3 regions of the Cystobacter fuscus genome follow, and region 1 is predicted to be linked to each of the others. Evidence: riboswitches for the same ligand, from Rfam matches in the RefSeq annotation. Region 1 holds a riboswitch; each other region holds the start of a gene.
The links. Region 1 has a riboswitch for cobalamin ahead of CYFUS_RS46165 (hypothetical protein). Riboswitches for the same ligand answer to the same signal wherever they lie in the genome.
Positions count from the first base shown of each region.

Region 2: it holds a riboswitch for cobalamin, as region 1 does, so the genes downstream of both, CYFUS_RS31560 (energy-coupling factor ABC transporter permease) here and CYFUS_RS46165 (hypothetical protein) in region 1, are expected to answer to the same signal.
Region 3: it holds a riboswitch for cobalamin, as region 1 does, so the genes downstream of both, CYFUS_RS10250 (ribonucleoside-diphosphate reductase subunit alpha) here and CYFUS_RS46165 (hypothetical protein) in region 1, are expected to answer to the same signal.

Region 1 covers NZ_CP022098.1:11,406,768-11,411,208, reverse strand. Annotated here, with positions in the region: gene CYFUS_RS46175 (TonB-dependent receptor plug domain-containing protein) at 1-339, shown strand, start outside; gene CYFUS_RS46170 (MXAN_6577-like cysteine-rich protein) at 336-1,904, shown strand; cobalamin riboswitch at 1,989-2,210, shown strand; gene CYFUS_RS46165 (hypothetical protein) at 2,354-3,682, shown strand; gene CYFUS_RS46160 (cell surface protein) at 3,679-4,377, shown strand; gene CYFUS_RS46155 (ubiquinol-cytochrome c reductase iron-sulfur subunit) at 4,374-4,441, shown strand, end outside.
Region 2 covers NZ_CP022098.1:7,802,241-7,806,681, reverse strand. Annotated here, with positions in the region: gene CYFUS_RS31580 (non-ribosomal peptide synthetase) at 1-206, shown strand, start outside; gene CYFUS_RS31575 (methyltransferase domain-containing protein) at 273-1,163, opposite strand; gene CYFUS_RS31570 (histidine phosphatase family protein) at 1,536-2,159, shown strand; gene bluB (5,6-dimethylbenzimidazole synthase) at 2,228-2,881, shown strand; cobalamin riboswitch at 2,938-3,141, shown strand; gene CYFUS_RS31560 (energy-coupling factor ABC transporter permease) at 3,170-3,982, shown strand; gene CYFUS_RS31555 (hypothetical protein) at 3,979-4,197, shown strand; gene CYFUS_RS31550 (CbiQ family ECF transporter T component) at 4,194-4,441, shown strand, end outside.
Region 3 covers NZ_CP022098.1:2,469,833-2,474,273, forward strand. Annotated here, with positions in the region: gene CYFUS_RS10245 (ribonucleotide-diphosphate reductase subunit beta) at 1-408, opposite strand, end outside; gene CYFUS_RS10250 (ribonucleoside-diphosphate reductase subunit alpha) at 435-2,825, opposite strand; cobalamin riboswitch at 2,974-3,178, opposite strand; gene CYFUS_RS10255 (hypothetical protein) at 3,308-4,075, shown strand; gene recA (recombinase RecA) at 4,184-4,441, shown strand, end outside.

The DNA of each region.
Region 1 (4,441 bases):
GACGGGCGCTTCTACCTGCGCGAACTGCCCTACCGGCCCCGGCACAAGCTGTTCGCGCGGGTGCTGGCTGGTCCCCGGTGGCTCACGGGGCGCGTGGAGGTGCTGGCCCAGTCGGCCCACGCGCTGTCGCGGGACGGGGTGCTGACCCTGCCCGGTCGGGCCTTCGTCCACACGGGAGTGTCCAGCACCTTCGGCTCGCGCCCGGAGCTCACCGTGTCCCTCGAGGTTCGCAACCTGCTCGACGCGCGCGTCGAGGACTTCGTGGGCTATCCCCTGCCGGGCCGCGCCGTGTACGTGTCCGTGTCGGGCGCGTTCGAGCCGGGAAGGAAGACGCCATGACGCCGATGCGATGCGGAGGGCTGGTCCTCGCGGTGTTCCTGTCCCTCGTATTGGCGGGGTGTCCGGACGAGGGGCCGCTGTGTGCCGAGGGCCTGAGCGCCTGCGGAAATGAGTGCGTGGATCTCTCCAGCTCCTCGTCCCAGTGTGGTGCGTGCGGGGTGGCCTGTTCCGCCACGCAGCAGTGTGTCGAGGGAGCCTGCCAGTGCCGGGCGGGGGCGGCGCTGTGCGGCGGGGAGTGTGTCGTGACGGCGTCGGACCCGGCGCACTGTGGCGGGTGCGCGGGCGCGGGTGGCGTGGCGTGTGGCCCCGAGCAGGTGTGCGAGCGGGGCGAGTGCAAGGTCGCGTGTACCCTGGCGTCCTCCTCGCTCTGTGGGCGCTCGTGTGTGGACGTGCGGACGGATGCCTTCCATTGCGGCGCCTGCGGGAGCGTGTGCGCGGACGCGCGGAGCTGTCACGGGGGCCTGTGCACGGATGATGTCGTCGCCGCGTGTTTCAACACCGGGCAGGTGGTGGGCATCCAGGCGGGAGCGGACGTGCGGGGGCCCGCGGTGCGGGTGGGCACGAGCCCCGTGTCCCTCGCGCCCATGCAGGACGTGCTGCTCGTGGTGGATGTGTCCTCGCGGCTGCTCCAGGCCCGGCTCTCCGACTACGGCGAGCTGCCCGCGCGCACCCAGACCGGACAGGTCCCCAATCAGGTGCTCGTGCGCGAGCCCTTCGTCTTCGTCCTCAACTCCACGAGCAACACGTTGCAGGTGCTGCGGCGCGACGGCGAGCCCGCTCCGGGTCCGGGCCCCCGCTTCCCCACGGGCATTCCCCTCACCAACGTGGGCAGTGTGAACTTCGGCGCCAACACCAACCCGTATGCCTTCACGCTCGAGGGGCCGGACGCGTATGTCACGCTCCTCGGCAATCTCCAGGGGGACGCGTCCGCGGGAGGCCGGGTGGTGCGCGTCTCGGTGGCGGAGCCCACCGCGCCCGTCATCACGGACACCTTCGTGCTGCCCTCGGGCGAGGCCCTGCGCCCCTTCCCTGGCCGCACCACGCTCCCCGCGCCCGCGGGCATCACCTCGCTCCAGGGCCGGGTGTACGCCGCGCTGGGCAACCTGGATGCGCGCAGCTACTCCGCCGGAGGCCCCGGGTTCCTCGCCCGGATCGATTCGGGCACTCGCGCGGTGGAGCTGCTCGCGCTGGGCGAGGCATGTCTCAATCCCTTCTGGGTGCTCCCCGTGGGCGAACGGCTGCTCGTGAGCTGTGGCGGCGCCGCCACCTATGACGTCGACTTCAACCTCACGGACGTCCGGGGCACGGGCCTGGTGCTGCTCGGCGCGGAGGGCCGCGTGCTGGACTCGCTCGCGCTGGGTTGTCCGGAAGCGACGTCGTGTCCGCTGCCCTCGGCGGGACGCTTCGCCGTGGTGGGCTCTCGGGCCTACGTGGGCGACAACAACGCGGGTCGCGTCTTCGTCATCGAGGTCGTGGGCGACACGCTCGTGGCGCGCAAGGAATTGGCCATCTGTCCCCGAAGCTCGGGCCCCTCGCTCGTCAGTGATGTCATCGCTCTACCGTGAGCGGTCCTGATGGGTGTGTTGTGTTGCGCTCGCGGCGCCACGCGTCACGGATAACCGATTTGACAAAGGTGCCTCCGCGACCCTATCCCCGCTGCCGTCCTTGGTTCTTCCACCGGGTGGTGGAGGCTTGAGGGAATCCGGTGCGACTCCGGGACTGCCCCGCAGCGGTGAACGGGAACGAACGCTGTCAGAAGGCACTGGCCCTCCGGCGAGGGCTGGGAAGCGACGGCCGGTAGGAAGGGGGGCTCTGTCGAGAGCCGCCCATGCCCGTGAGTCCGAAGACCTGCCAGGGACCCGTGCCAGTGGGCACGGACCATACCGATGCTTCCGAGGGGGGGCGCGGATGAGTTCTCGTGTGCGTCCTCTCACGGGCCGCGCCCGAGCGCTCATTTCGCATCCACTCCCGTCGTGAAGCCGTTGTGCCCGAGGGGGCAAGGAGCAGGACGCGGATGATGACGGAGATGAAGAAGTCGCGCTCGCTGAGCCAGGTCGTGATGGCGGTGGGGGCCGTGGCGTTCGGATGGATGGTGACGGGTTGCAGTGGTCCGGAGTGCGTGGATCGCTTCGACTGCCAGAACAGCAAGGGCGCCCCGCCGGAGGGCAAGCAGTACGTGTGCGAGGCCGACACCTGCGTGGTGAAGGACGTCGCTCCTCCGAATCCCGGGAACGGTTCGGACGCGGGGACGGACGCGGGGACGGAGCCCGGGCCAGATGCGGGGACGGACGCGGGGACGGAGCCCGAGCCGGACGCGGGGACGGACGCGGGGACCACGTGCGCGGATCTGCCGCATGACGCGCAGCTCGGTACCCTGCAACTCCAGCCGGGCTTCACCGTCGTCGAGTCCGCCCCTCTGCCCGAGAGCATCGGCGCCATCACGGCGGTGGCGGGTGCCGCGGGCTCGTACACGCTGTACGGTGTGAACTCGGACGACAGTGTCTACGCGCTCGGCACCTGGCCGAGTGTCGCGGCCAGCACCACGCCTCTCTACCCCATCGTCCCCGCCGATGTGACGCAGACCGCCTATGTCAACGGCTACCTCGTCAACGATGGTGTCCGCTTGATGGGGGGCTATACCCTGGGTGACTTCTCCGGCAAGGTGGCCATCCACGATCTGGCGTCCACCACGTCCACGTACGTCTCCGCGGCTGGCAACTTCTCCGCCGTGGGTCTGGATGGAGCCTTCCTCATCAATGGGTTGGGCCTGGAGGGCGTGAGCGGCACGGGCCTTGGTGTCTATGCCGTGAAGACGCAGAGCACCCCCTTCCAGATGTCGAAGCTGGCCACGTTCCCGAGCACGGGGAGCTTCAGCGGTTTCTCCGCGCTGGCGACGAACAAGATCGTCGCCCTCGGCTATGCGTACTCCACGCCCACGCCGGACAACGAGTACGCCTCCACCAATGCCCTGCGCGCGGTGTCCCCCGACACGTACACGCCCGCCCTGACGGCGGGGACGACCCTGGACCTGTCCGGCGCCAACATGCCCGAGGTCTACTCGGGGCTCGACCTGCGTGATGCCGCTGGCTTCGGGGCGGGAGTGGCGCTCAAGCGCAGCTCCGGCTCCGCCGACTTCACGAACACCCGCGACGTCGCTCGCATCGCGCTGACCCCCACGCAGGATGGGCTGGGCGTCACCGTGGGGCAGCTCCAGCAGGTGCTCACCCAGGCCAACACCTGCACCAAGGTGGTGACGATGGCTCCCCTGGCCGAGGACCTGCTCGTCGGCGTGCAGGACAAGAACGGCCGCCGGCTCGTGCGTCTCCACGTGGGGACGCCGTGAGTCGCTCGCTCGTTGCCCGCATGTCCAGGGGCACCTGGCTCCTCCTTCCCGTGCTCGCCGCGGGCTGTGGGGAGCCGTCCCTCCAGGACGAGCCCCAGACTCTCGCGGCGTGCCCGGCGCAGCCCCAGCCCTTCGCCGATCGGGTGGCGTCCTACTCGTTCGGCCCGAACGCGGGCTTTGGTCAGGATACCTTCCCCGGCATCGTGCTCGGGCCTCCCCATGGAGAGGGGGCGAGCTCGGGCTCGCTGGATGTCCTCTCCCTGGGTCGCGGGGGGGAAATCGTCCTCGAGTTCACCGACATCGGCGTGGTGGACGGTCCTGGCGTGGACCTGCTCGTCTTCGAGAACGCCTTCAACAGCCCCATCGGTCCCTTCGTGGAGCGGGGCATCGTCGCGGTGAGCGAGGATGGCCAGACGTGGCACGAGTTCCCCTGCGCCTCCACGGACGCGGCGGGAGGGTATCCCGGTTGCGCGGGCATCAAGCCCGTGTACTCCTCGCCGACCAATGGCGTGAGTGCCACGGATCCCTCGGTGGCGGGGGGTGATGGCTTCGACCTCGCCACCCTGGGGGTGCCCCGGGCCCGCTTCGTCCGCGTGCGCGACGCGGGGAACAACCCCAATGGCTCCCCCTCCTCGGGGTTCGACCTGGACGCGGTCGCCGTGGTGAACGGCTACGCTCTCTGCCAGACGCCATGACGCGACCGCTCCCTCCTCCCACGGCGCTCCCCCGCCGGCGCGTGCTGGGCTCGCTCGTCCAGGG
Region 2 (4,441 bases), 3.6 Mb from region 1:
AGGACCGGAGCGTCGGAGGGCCGCGGATGGTGGTCTGCGATTGTGGCCACACGCTCGAGGCCCTGGCGGCAACGGGGACGTCCTGCCCGCCGGTGGACACCGCGCTGATTTCGACCTACCTCTCAGCGCTCGTGCGCCGCGGCTTCCTCGATGCACCGGGACGCGATGCCGCTCCTGGACGAGGCGCCGCGACGTCCGCCGGGTGACGTGGCCCCGGGCTCCCGCCTGGCTGCGCCTGACGAGGGCGCAGCCAGACCTCCCCATGCGGGCGGCTACGGCTTGTCGGCCTGAATCAGGACGTAGCCCAGTGTCTCGTTGACCTTCTCAATGGCACTCCACCCGTTGCGGAACGCGTCGGCCTGTTCGTGGCCATACGCCTTCCGGAGCTGCCCCAGCGCGGCTTCCGTTTGGAGTTCCCTGTACGTCGCCCGGTTGCTTGGCCGGAAGGTATTCGCCGTCACATCCCGGCAGCTGATATTCGTAAGGCCAACCTGTTTCAGATCGCGGACGTAGTCCTCCAGCGAGGCCAGGTCGTTCGCCGCGAAGGCTGGATACGCGATCGCGCTCTCCTCGGAGGTGAGGGGGCGCAGCGTCACGAAGTCCGCCACGACGACGCGCCCGCCGGGGCGCACGACGCGGGCCATTTCACGAAACACCTGTAGCCGCGAGGGCATGTGGAAGATGGACTCGAATGCCCAGGCGGCATCAAACGTTCCGTCGCGGTAGGGCATGGCCATCGCGTCCACCAACTCGAACCGCGCCGTGGGGGCGTCATCCGTCGCGTTCGCGGAGCCCGCGCCCGTCCCTTGCGCCTGTGCTCGTGGTGCCACACCGCTCTCGCGGGCATATCCGGTGGCGGTGGCGATCTGCGATTGGCTGATGCTGATGGCGGTGACATGCGTGTTGGTGGCGCGGGCCAGCTGAATGGCGGGTCGGCCCGTGCCACAGCCCACATCCAACGCGCGTTGGCCTGGCTGAAGCCCCATGTGCGAGATCATGAGGTCGGTGAAGTTCTTCTGGGCCTGGGACATCGAGACGGTCGCATCGGTGGGGTCGGGCCAGAACCCCATGTGGATGCTGTCGCCCCAGACCGTTTGATAAAACTGAGCCATCACATCGTAATAGCGGCCAACGCCTTCTGCCGTGTACTGGACTTCACTCATGGAACGACTCCTTGATCGAGCAGCGCTGCTGGCCAATTCAGGGGGGGACGTCCAGGGCAAGGCCCCGCACGTCTCCTGGTCCCCCGCGGTGGGGGGAAACACTGTCCCCATGCGGTGGAAGAGTGTATCAGCCCTGTCTCATAACGCGATACCGTAGATGCTCACCCTGCGTGCCAGCACCTCGGTCCCCCGCCGGCTGCGCCCCCGCTGGCTCATGTATTTGATTGCCTGGAGTAGCTGCTTGCCGCACCGCCAGCCAGTGTGCGAGTACCGTGGCCTGGGGTTGTCCCTCCAGCGCATGCGGGTTGGGCGGGCCCGCTTCAATGGCATACAGTTGGCCTGGCGGCGAACCGGGTGCGAACGAGGTGTGCAATGGACTGGCGACTGTCGAAGGGCGTGACGCGCATGGTGCTGGTGCGGCACGGGCAGCCGGTGGAGGAGGCGCGGGGCCGGTGTTACGGGCGGCTGGACGTGGGGCTGTCCTCCTCGGGCCGGGTGCAGGCCGAGCACGCCGCGCGTTTCCTGGCCGAGGCGCCCCTGTCACGCGTCTACGCGAGTCCACTCCGGCGCGCGGTGGAGAGCGCGGCCCCGCTGGCGCAGCTCAAGGGGATGGCGGTGGACACGGAGGCGGCGTTCCAGGAACTCGACTTCGGTCTCTGCGAGGGCCTCACGTATGCGGAGGTGGAGAAGCGCTACCCCGAGGTGTTCGCGGAGTGGATGGCACGGCCCACGCGGGTGCGCTTCCCGGAGGGAGAGAGCTACCCGGAGCTGCGCGAGCGGGTGTCGTCGGCGGCCCGGGCGCTGCGCTCGCGGCACTCGGGAGAGACGTTCGTGCTGGTCTCGCACGGCGGCGTGAACCGGACGCTGCTGGCCGAGGCGCTGGGCTTGCCGGACGCCCACCTGTTCCGGCTGGAGCAGGGGTACTCGGCGGTGAACATCATCGACTTCCACGGGGACGAGCCCGTCGTGAAGTTGATGAACCTGACGTTCGGCTGAGCCGCCGGGCAGGGCGAGCGGTGGTATGGAGCGACTCGAGAGAGGGCTTGCCAGGGGCTCGACGATCCATGACGAAACACCGCTTTTCTCCCGCGGAGCGAGAAGCTGTCTACCGAGCGATCAGCGAACGCCGGGACATGCGCCACTTCCGGTCCGATCCCATCGATCAGGAGATCATGGCGCGGCTGCTCCATGCGGCGCATCTCGGGCCGAGCGTCGGCTTCATGCAGCCGTGGCGGTTCATTCGCATCACGGATGCAAGGCTGCGCGGTGACATCGCGGAACTGGTCGAGCAGGAGCGCGCGCGTACCGCCGAGGCGCTGGGCCCGCGGGGCGAGGAGTTCATGCGCCTCAAGGTCGAGGGCATCAAGGAATGTCCCGAGCTCTGGGTCGTGGCGCTGATGGAGCAACGCGAGCGCTACGTGTTTGGCAGGCGCACCCTGCCGAACATGGACCTCGCCTCCGCCAGTTGCGCCATCCAGAACCTCTGGCTCGCCGCGAGGGCCGAGGGGATTGGCATGGGTTGGGTGTCGCTCTTCGAGCCCACCCGGCTGGCGGAGTTGTTGGGAGCACCAACGGGTAGTGAGCCCATCGCCATCCTGTGCCTGGGCCATGTCGAGGCCTTCTATGAGCGGCCGATGCTGGAGCTGGAAGGCTGGGACTCACGCCGGCCGCTGGAAGAGCTGATCTGGGAGAACCGGTGGCGGAGTGCCGAGGGGTAGGCGCGAGCGCATTCCGTTGACAGAAGCGCGCCGCCTCCGATACTTGGCCCCGACAATTTGATTCCATTAGCCAGGGGTGCCCGCTAGCAAGGGCATAACGGGGAAGCCGGTGTGAGTCCGGCGCGGACCCGCCACTGTAAGTGGGGAGCTACCTCCGAAGTCACCACTCGATTCGTCGGGGAAGGTGGAGGTGGCGCGGAACGCCGTCAGGCGCTCTGAACCCACGAGCCAGGAGACCTACCCAGGGCTGTTCGACCCATCTCTCCGTGGATTGAGAGCGAGGTTGCCATGCCGGGTTTCTCCGGGCGTGGGTGTGGTGCCGTCCTCCGGCATTGCGTCCAGGCCTGTCTCCAATCAGCGCCTCTCCCTCCGAGCGCGGGGCTCGCGGCACTCGTCCTGTTGCTGCTGCCTCATCCCGCGCATGCCATGCACCTGGCGGAAGGCATCCTTCCCTTCGGGTGGGCCGCGGGCTGGACGCTTTCCGTGCTGCCACTGCTCGCGCTGGGCGTCACGCGGTTGCGCCAGCGCATGGCGCAGAGCCCGCTCTATTCGCCCTTCGTGGCGATGCTCGCCGCCGCGGTCTTCGTCGTCTCCTGCATGCCCGTGCCGGTTCCCATCATCGGCACCTGCTCGCACCCGTGTGGCACGGGGCTCGCCGCCGTGCTCATCGGTCCGGTGATGACCGTGCTGGTGACGTTCGTGGCGCTGCTGCTGCAAGCGCTCTTCCTCGCCCACGGGGGGCTCACCACCCTGGGCGCCGACATCTGGTCCATGGGCGTGGTGGGCGGCTTCGTCGGCTATGCCATCTTCCACGCACTGCGCTCGGTGCGCGCCTCGCTCGGGGTGGCGGCCTTCGCCGCGGGCATGTTGTCGGATTGGGCCACCTACGCCATGACGTCCTTCGAGCTGGCCTCGGCGCTGCACGGCGCCCAACCGCTGGGCTCCACGCTGGGCACCCTGCTGCTCTCCTTCCTCCCCACCCAGCTTCCGCTCGGACTGCTCGAGGGGGCCTTCACCGCCGGCGCCGTCGTCTTCATCTCCCGCCGCCGGCCCGCCCTCCTGAAGTTCCACGCGCTTCCCGCCGCACCCGCCACGCCATGAAGCCGCTCCTCGCCGAGGCCTCGGGCTGGCCGGGTGTCGACGAGCACGTCGTGCTCCCGTTCGTCGAGGCCGCGGGACGTTCCCCCCATCCGCCACTGATTCCGCTGGAGGGGGATGTCCTCCTCTTCGCCTTCCTGTGTGCCGGGCTCGTGGGGGGCTTCTTCCTCGGCTACCTCTACCGCTCCCTGTTCGTCGAGACGGGAGAGCGGGCGTGAGCCGCGCGGCCCTTCGCGAGCGGGTGGCCGGGCTGGATGCCCGCCTCAAGCTGGGGGGCGCGTTGCTCTCTCTGCTGGTGGCGCTCGCCGGGCCCGCGCCGCATACCGCCTCGACGGTGGCGGCGCTGGCCCTGCTCGCCTCGCTCGCGGTGGGCGAGCGGGCGGGGGTGTTGCTGCGTCGCCTCGGGGTGGCGCTCTTCTCGGGTCTGGCGCTCTGGGCCTTGCACGGATTGCTGCGGCCGGA
Region 3 (4,441 bases), 3.4 Mb from region 1:
GGCGAACGCCTTGGCGCGCTCGGCGGGGTCCGGCACGTACGTGTCGAGCAGCGTGAGGTAGAACTGCACGTGCAGTGCCTCCTCGTAGAGCTGGCGGGACAGGTACATGCGCGCCTCGGGCGCGTTCACGTGCTTGTACAGGTTGAGCACGAGGTTGTTGGACACGATGGAGTCGCCCGTGGCGAAGAAGGCCACGAGGCGCTGGATGAGGTGGCGGTCCGCGGCCGACATCTTCGAGCGGAGATCTCCCACGTCCGTGGAGAAGTCCACCTCCTCCACCGTCCAGGTGTTCTTGATGGCGTTGCGGTACATCTCGAAGAACGCCGGGTACTGCATGGGGCGCAGGGTGAGGTTGAGCCCCGGATCGAGCAGGCGCCCGCCCGTCTTGGGAGTCGCGTTGGAGGGCATGGGGGTCTCGAGCGGCTTGGCGGCGGTCACTGGCAGGCCTCGCAGGCTTCGGGGTTCTCCAGGGAGCAGGCGATGGCCTGCGCCTCGGTGGGCTTCTCCTCGCGGGGCGCCTCGACGGTGGCCTTGGCGATGCGCGTGGCGGGGCGCGAGCGCAGGTAGTACGTCGTCTTCAGCCCCTTCTTCCAGGCGTACATGTACATGGAGCTGAGCTGCCCGATGTTGGGCGACTCCATGAACAGGTTGAGCGACTGGCTCTGATCGATGAAGGCGCCGCGGTCGGCCGCCATGTCGATGAGCGAGCGCATGGGCAGCTCCCACGCGGTGCGGTAGATGGCGCGCACCTCGGAGGGAATCTCCGAAATCCCCTGGATGGAGCCCTCCGCGAGCTTGATGCGCGTGCGCATCTCCTCGTTCCACTTGCCCAGTTGCTTGAGCTCCTCGACCAGGTAGCGGTTGACCTGGAGGAAGTCCCCCGAGAGCGTCTCGCGCTTGAAGAGGTTGGACACCTGGGGCTCGATGCACTCGTAGCAGCCCGCGATGGAGGCGATGGTCGCCGTGGGCGCGATGGCGATGAGCAGCGAGTTGCGCAGGCCCGTCTGCTTCACCCGCGTGCGCAGCGCCTCCCAGCGCGCGCTGTCTTCGGGCGTCACGCCCCAGGCGTCGAACTGGAGCTCGCCCTGGGCGGCGCGCGTCTCGGGGAAGGAGGGGTGGGCGCCGTGCTCGGCCGCGAGCTCCGCGGACGCCGAGAGGGCGTGGAAGTAGATCTCCTCGGACACCTTGCGCGAGAGGGCACGCGCCTCGGGGGCGTCGAAGGGCAGGCGCATCTGGAAGAAGACGTCCTGCAGGCCCATGATGCCCAGGCCCACCGGGCGCCAGCGCCGGTTGGAGCTCTCGGCGGTGGGGATGGGGTAGTAGTTCAGGTCGATGACCCGGTCGAGCTGCCGCACCGCCGTGCGCACCGTCTGGGCGAGCTTCTCCCAGTCGAACGTCACCTTGCCCGCCGCGTCCGTGGAGGTGTGCCGCGCGAGGTTGATGGAGCCGAGGTTGCAGACGGCCGTCTCGTCCTTGTTCGTCACCTCGAGGATTTCCGTGCACAGGTTGGACAGGTGCACGACGCGGCCCGGGCGCGCCGTCTGGTTGCACGCGCGGTTGCTCTTGTCCTTGAACGTCATCCAGCCGTTACCCGTCTGGGCGAGCGTGCGCATCATGCGCGCGTACACCTCGCGCGCCTTGATGCTCTTGACCGCGAGCCCCCTGGCCTCCGCCTCGAGGTAGGCGCGCTCGAACTCCTCGCCGTACAGGTCGGTGAGGTGCGGCACCACCTTGGGATCGAAGAGCGACCAGGAGGCGTCCGTCTCGACGCGCTTCATGAACAGATCGGGCACCCAGTTGGCGAGGTTCAGGTTGTGCGTGCGCCGGGCCTCGTCACCCGTGTTGTCGCGCAGCTCGAGGAACTCCTCCAGGTCCGCGTGCCACGTCTCCAGGTACACGCACGCCGCGCCCTTGCGCTTGCCGCCCTGGTTCACCGCCGCCACGGACGCGTCCAGCGTCTTGAGCCACGGGACGATGCCGTTGCTGTGCCCGTTGGTGCTGGTGATGAGCGAGCCGCGCGAGCGGACGCGGTGGTAGGCGAGCCCGATGCCGCCCGAGAACTTCGAGAGCATGGCCACGTCGGTGTAGCGCTGGTAGATGCTGCCCAGCTCGTCCTCGGGCGAGTCGAGCAGGAAGCAGGAGGAGAGCTGCTCGTGCCGGGTGCCGGAGTTGAAGAGGGTGGGGGAGCTGGGCACGTACTCCAGGAGCGAGAAGCGCCGGTAGAGCTCCAGGGCCTCGGGCACGGTCTCGCCGAGCGCCACCGCGATGCGCATGAAGAAGTGCTGGGGCGTCTCCAGCACCGCGCGCGTGGTGGGGTGCTTGAGCAGGTAACGGTCGTAGACGGTGCGCAGGCCGAAGTACTCGAAGAGGCGGTTGCGCGTGGGATCGATGGAGTCGTTGAGCTTGCGCGCGTTGGCGGCGACGAGCTGGGCGACGCGCTCGTTGACGAGCCCCAGCCGGTGGGCCGCGGCGATGGACTGCGAGAAGGAGTGCACCTCCTGGCCCGACAGCTCCTTGTCGATGTAGGTCGCGAGCAGCCGCGCGGCGAGCCTGGCGTACTCGGGCTCCTCGAGCGTGAGCGAGGCCGCCGTCTGGATGGAGAGCTGATCCAACTCCTGGGTCGAGGCGCCGTCATAGAGGCCGGCGATCGTCTTGGTGGCCACGCGGATGGCGTCCACCTGGCGCAGGCCCTCACAGCAGCGGCTGATGGCGCGGACGATTTTGTTCAGATCCGCGGCCTCGAGCGTCCCATTGCGCTTGCGTACCCGCATGGTGGTGGCGGTCGGCTGCGGGTTGGGGGGCGAGACGGGGATGGTGTCCAACATGTTGCGGCTCCTCCTACACGACCGTGGCTGGAGCCCGGACGGGTGAGGAGAGCAACGGGAGCCCGCACGCGACGAGCGGCGCTCGTGGCGTGTTGGACCGCGTCCCTCCCCCGAGGAACTCCAGGTCTGCGCCGCCCCGGGATGTCTCTCCCGGACGCGGGTCGTTGGCAGGTCTTCGGGCTCGCGAGCGTTGGGGTGATGCCGCCTACACCGTTCCCTTCCCAGCTCCGAGGAGCCAGTGGTGTGAACGGCTTCGTTCTCGCTGACCGCTGCGGGGCAGCTCCGGATTCGCACCGGATTCCCTTTTGAGCCCGGGCGACGTGCGTCCGGGCACCAGCGACGAGCGCTACATTCGCGGAAGGTGCCTCACCTGTCCAAAAAAGCGGCGCGCGCCGGGGGGTGTTGTCGGGTGCCCGACGGGGGCGCTGCTCTGGGCGGAACGCGTCGGCTTCGATGAGAGGCGATCATTATCTTCATGAGCCATGAGCACGCTCCACCCTCCCCACCCCCTCTCTCCGGGCCCACGCGTCCGGGATGCCGGGCGGGAGCCGGAGGTGGCGTCGCTGGCCCCCTGGGAGCCGCTCCCCGATTCCCCCCAGGCTTCCCTCCCGGAGGCGACGCGGCGCGAGGTGCTGCGCCTCGTGGAGGCGGCCCGGAACGCCACGGGGGACGAGCGGGAGGGGCTGGCCGATCAGTTGGGAGCCCAACTGGAGGCGCTGGGGGAGGGAGGCGGCTCGCGGGAGGTGGCGGATCTGCTCCTGCACCTCCTGGAGAGCGGCCAGCTGGAGGGACTGGTGGAGCGCGGGGGCCGGACGAGCCGGAGCGTGGCCGTCGAGTCCCTGACGCGGCTCGGCTTTCCCTATGCCCTGGAGGTCCGTCCCGAGGACCTGGAGCATCTCCGGGCGTGGACCCGGCGGCGGCGCGGTCCGGTGCTGCCCTCGGGCGTGGTGCCGGCGGGGGTGTTGGGGGTGGGCTTCGTCGGGCAGTGGTGGGCCCTGTCCCCCGAGGTGGCTTCCGAGGTGGGGGGGCTGGGGCCGTTCCTGGTGGTGCTCATGGGCCTGGCGCTGATGGGGCTGATGATGGCCCTGTTGGCCCCTGAACGTTCTCCCTCCAGGCGGGCGGGCCTGTTCGTGCTGACCCTGCTCTCCCTCGTCGAGGTGTTCTTGGGGGGGCCCGCCGGTTATCACGGAGCGGCGAGTGGCCTGGGCGGGCTGGTGGCCTGCCTGCTGCTCGTGCGGACACGACGCTGAACGTTCTGGGTCATGTCAGACGGATGGACTAGGGTTTTCCCATCGCGTACTAAACGTGAGTTCAGGTGAGCCGGGGTGGCTCGCCGCATACGCAAGGAGCAAGACGAAATGGCCGTGAATCCGGAGAAGGAGAAGGCGATCGAGTTGGCGATGTCCGCGGTGGAGCGCCAGTTCGGTAAGGGGTCCATCATGCGGCTCGGTAACGAGGAGCCGCTGGTGAGGGATGTTCAGGCCATTTCGACGGGAAGCGTCTCGCTCGACATCGCCTTGGGCGTCGGAGGCGTGCCCAAGGGCCGTATCGTGGAGATCTACGGGCCGGAGTCCTCGGGTAAGACGACGTTGTGCCTCCATGTGGTGGCCGAGGCG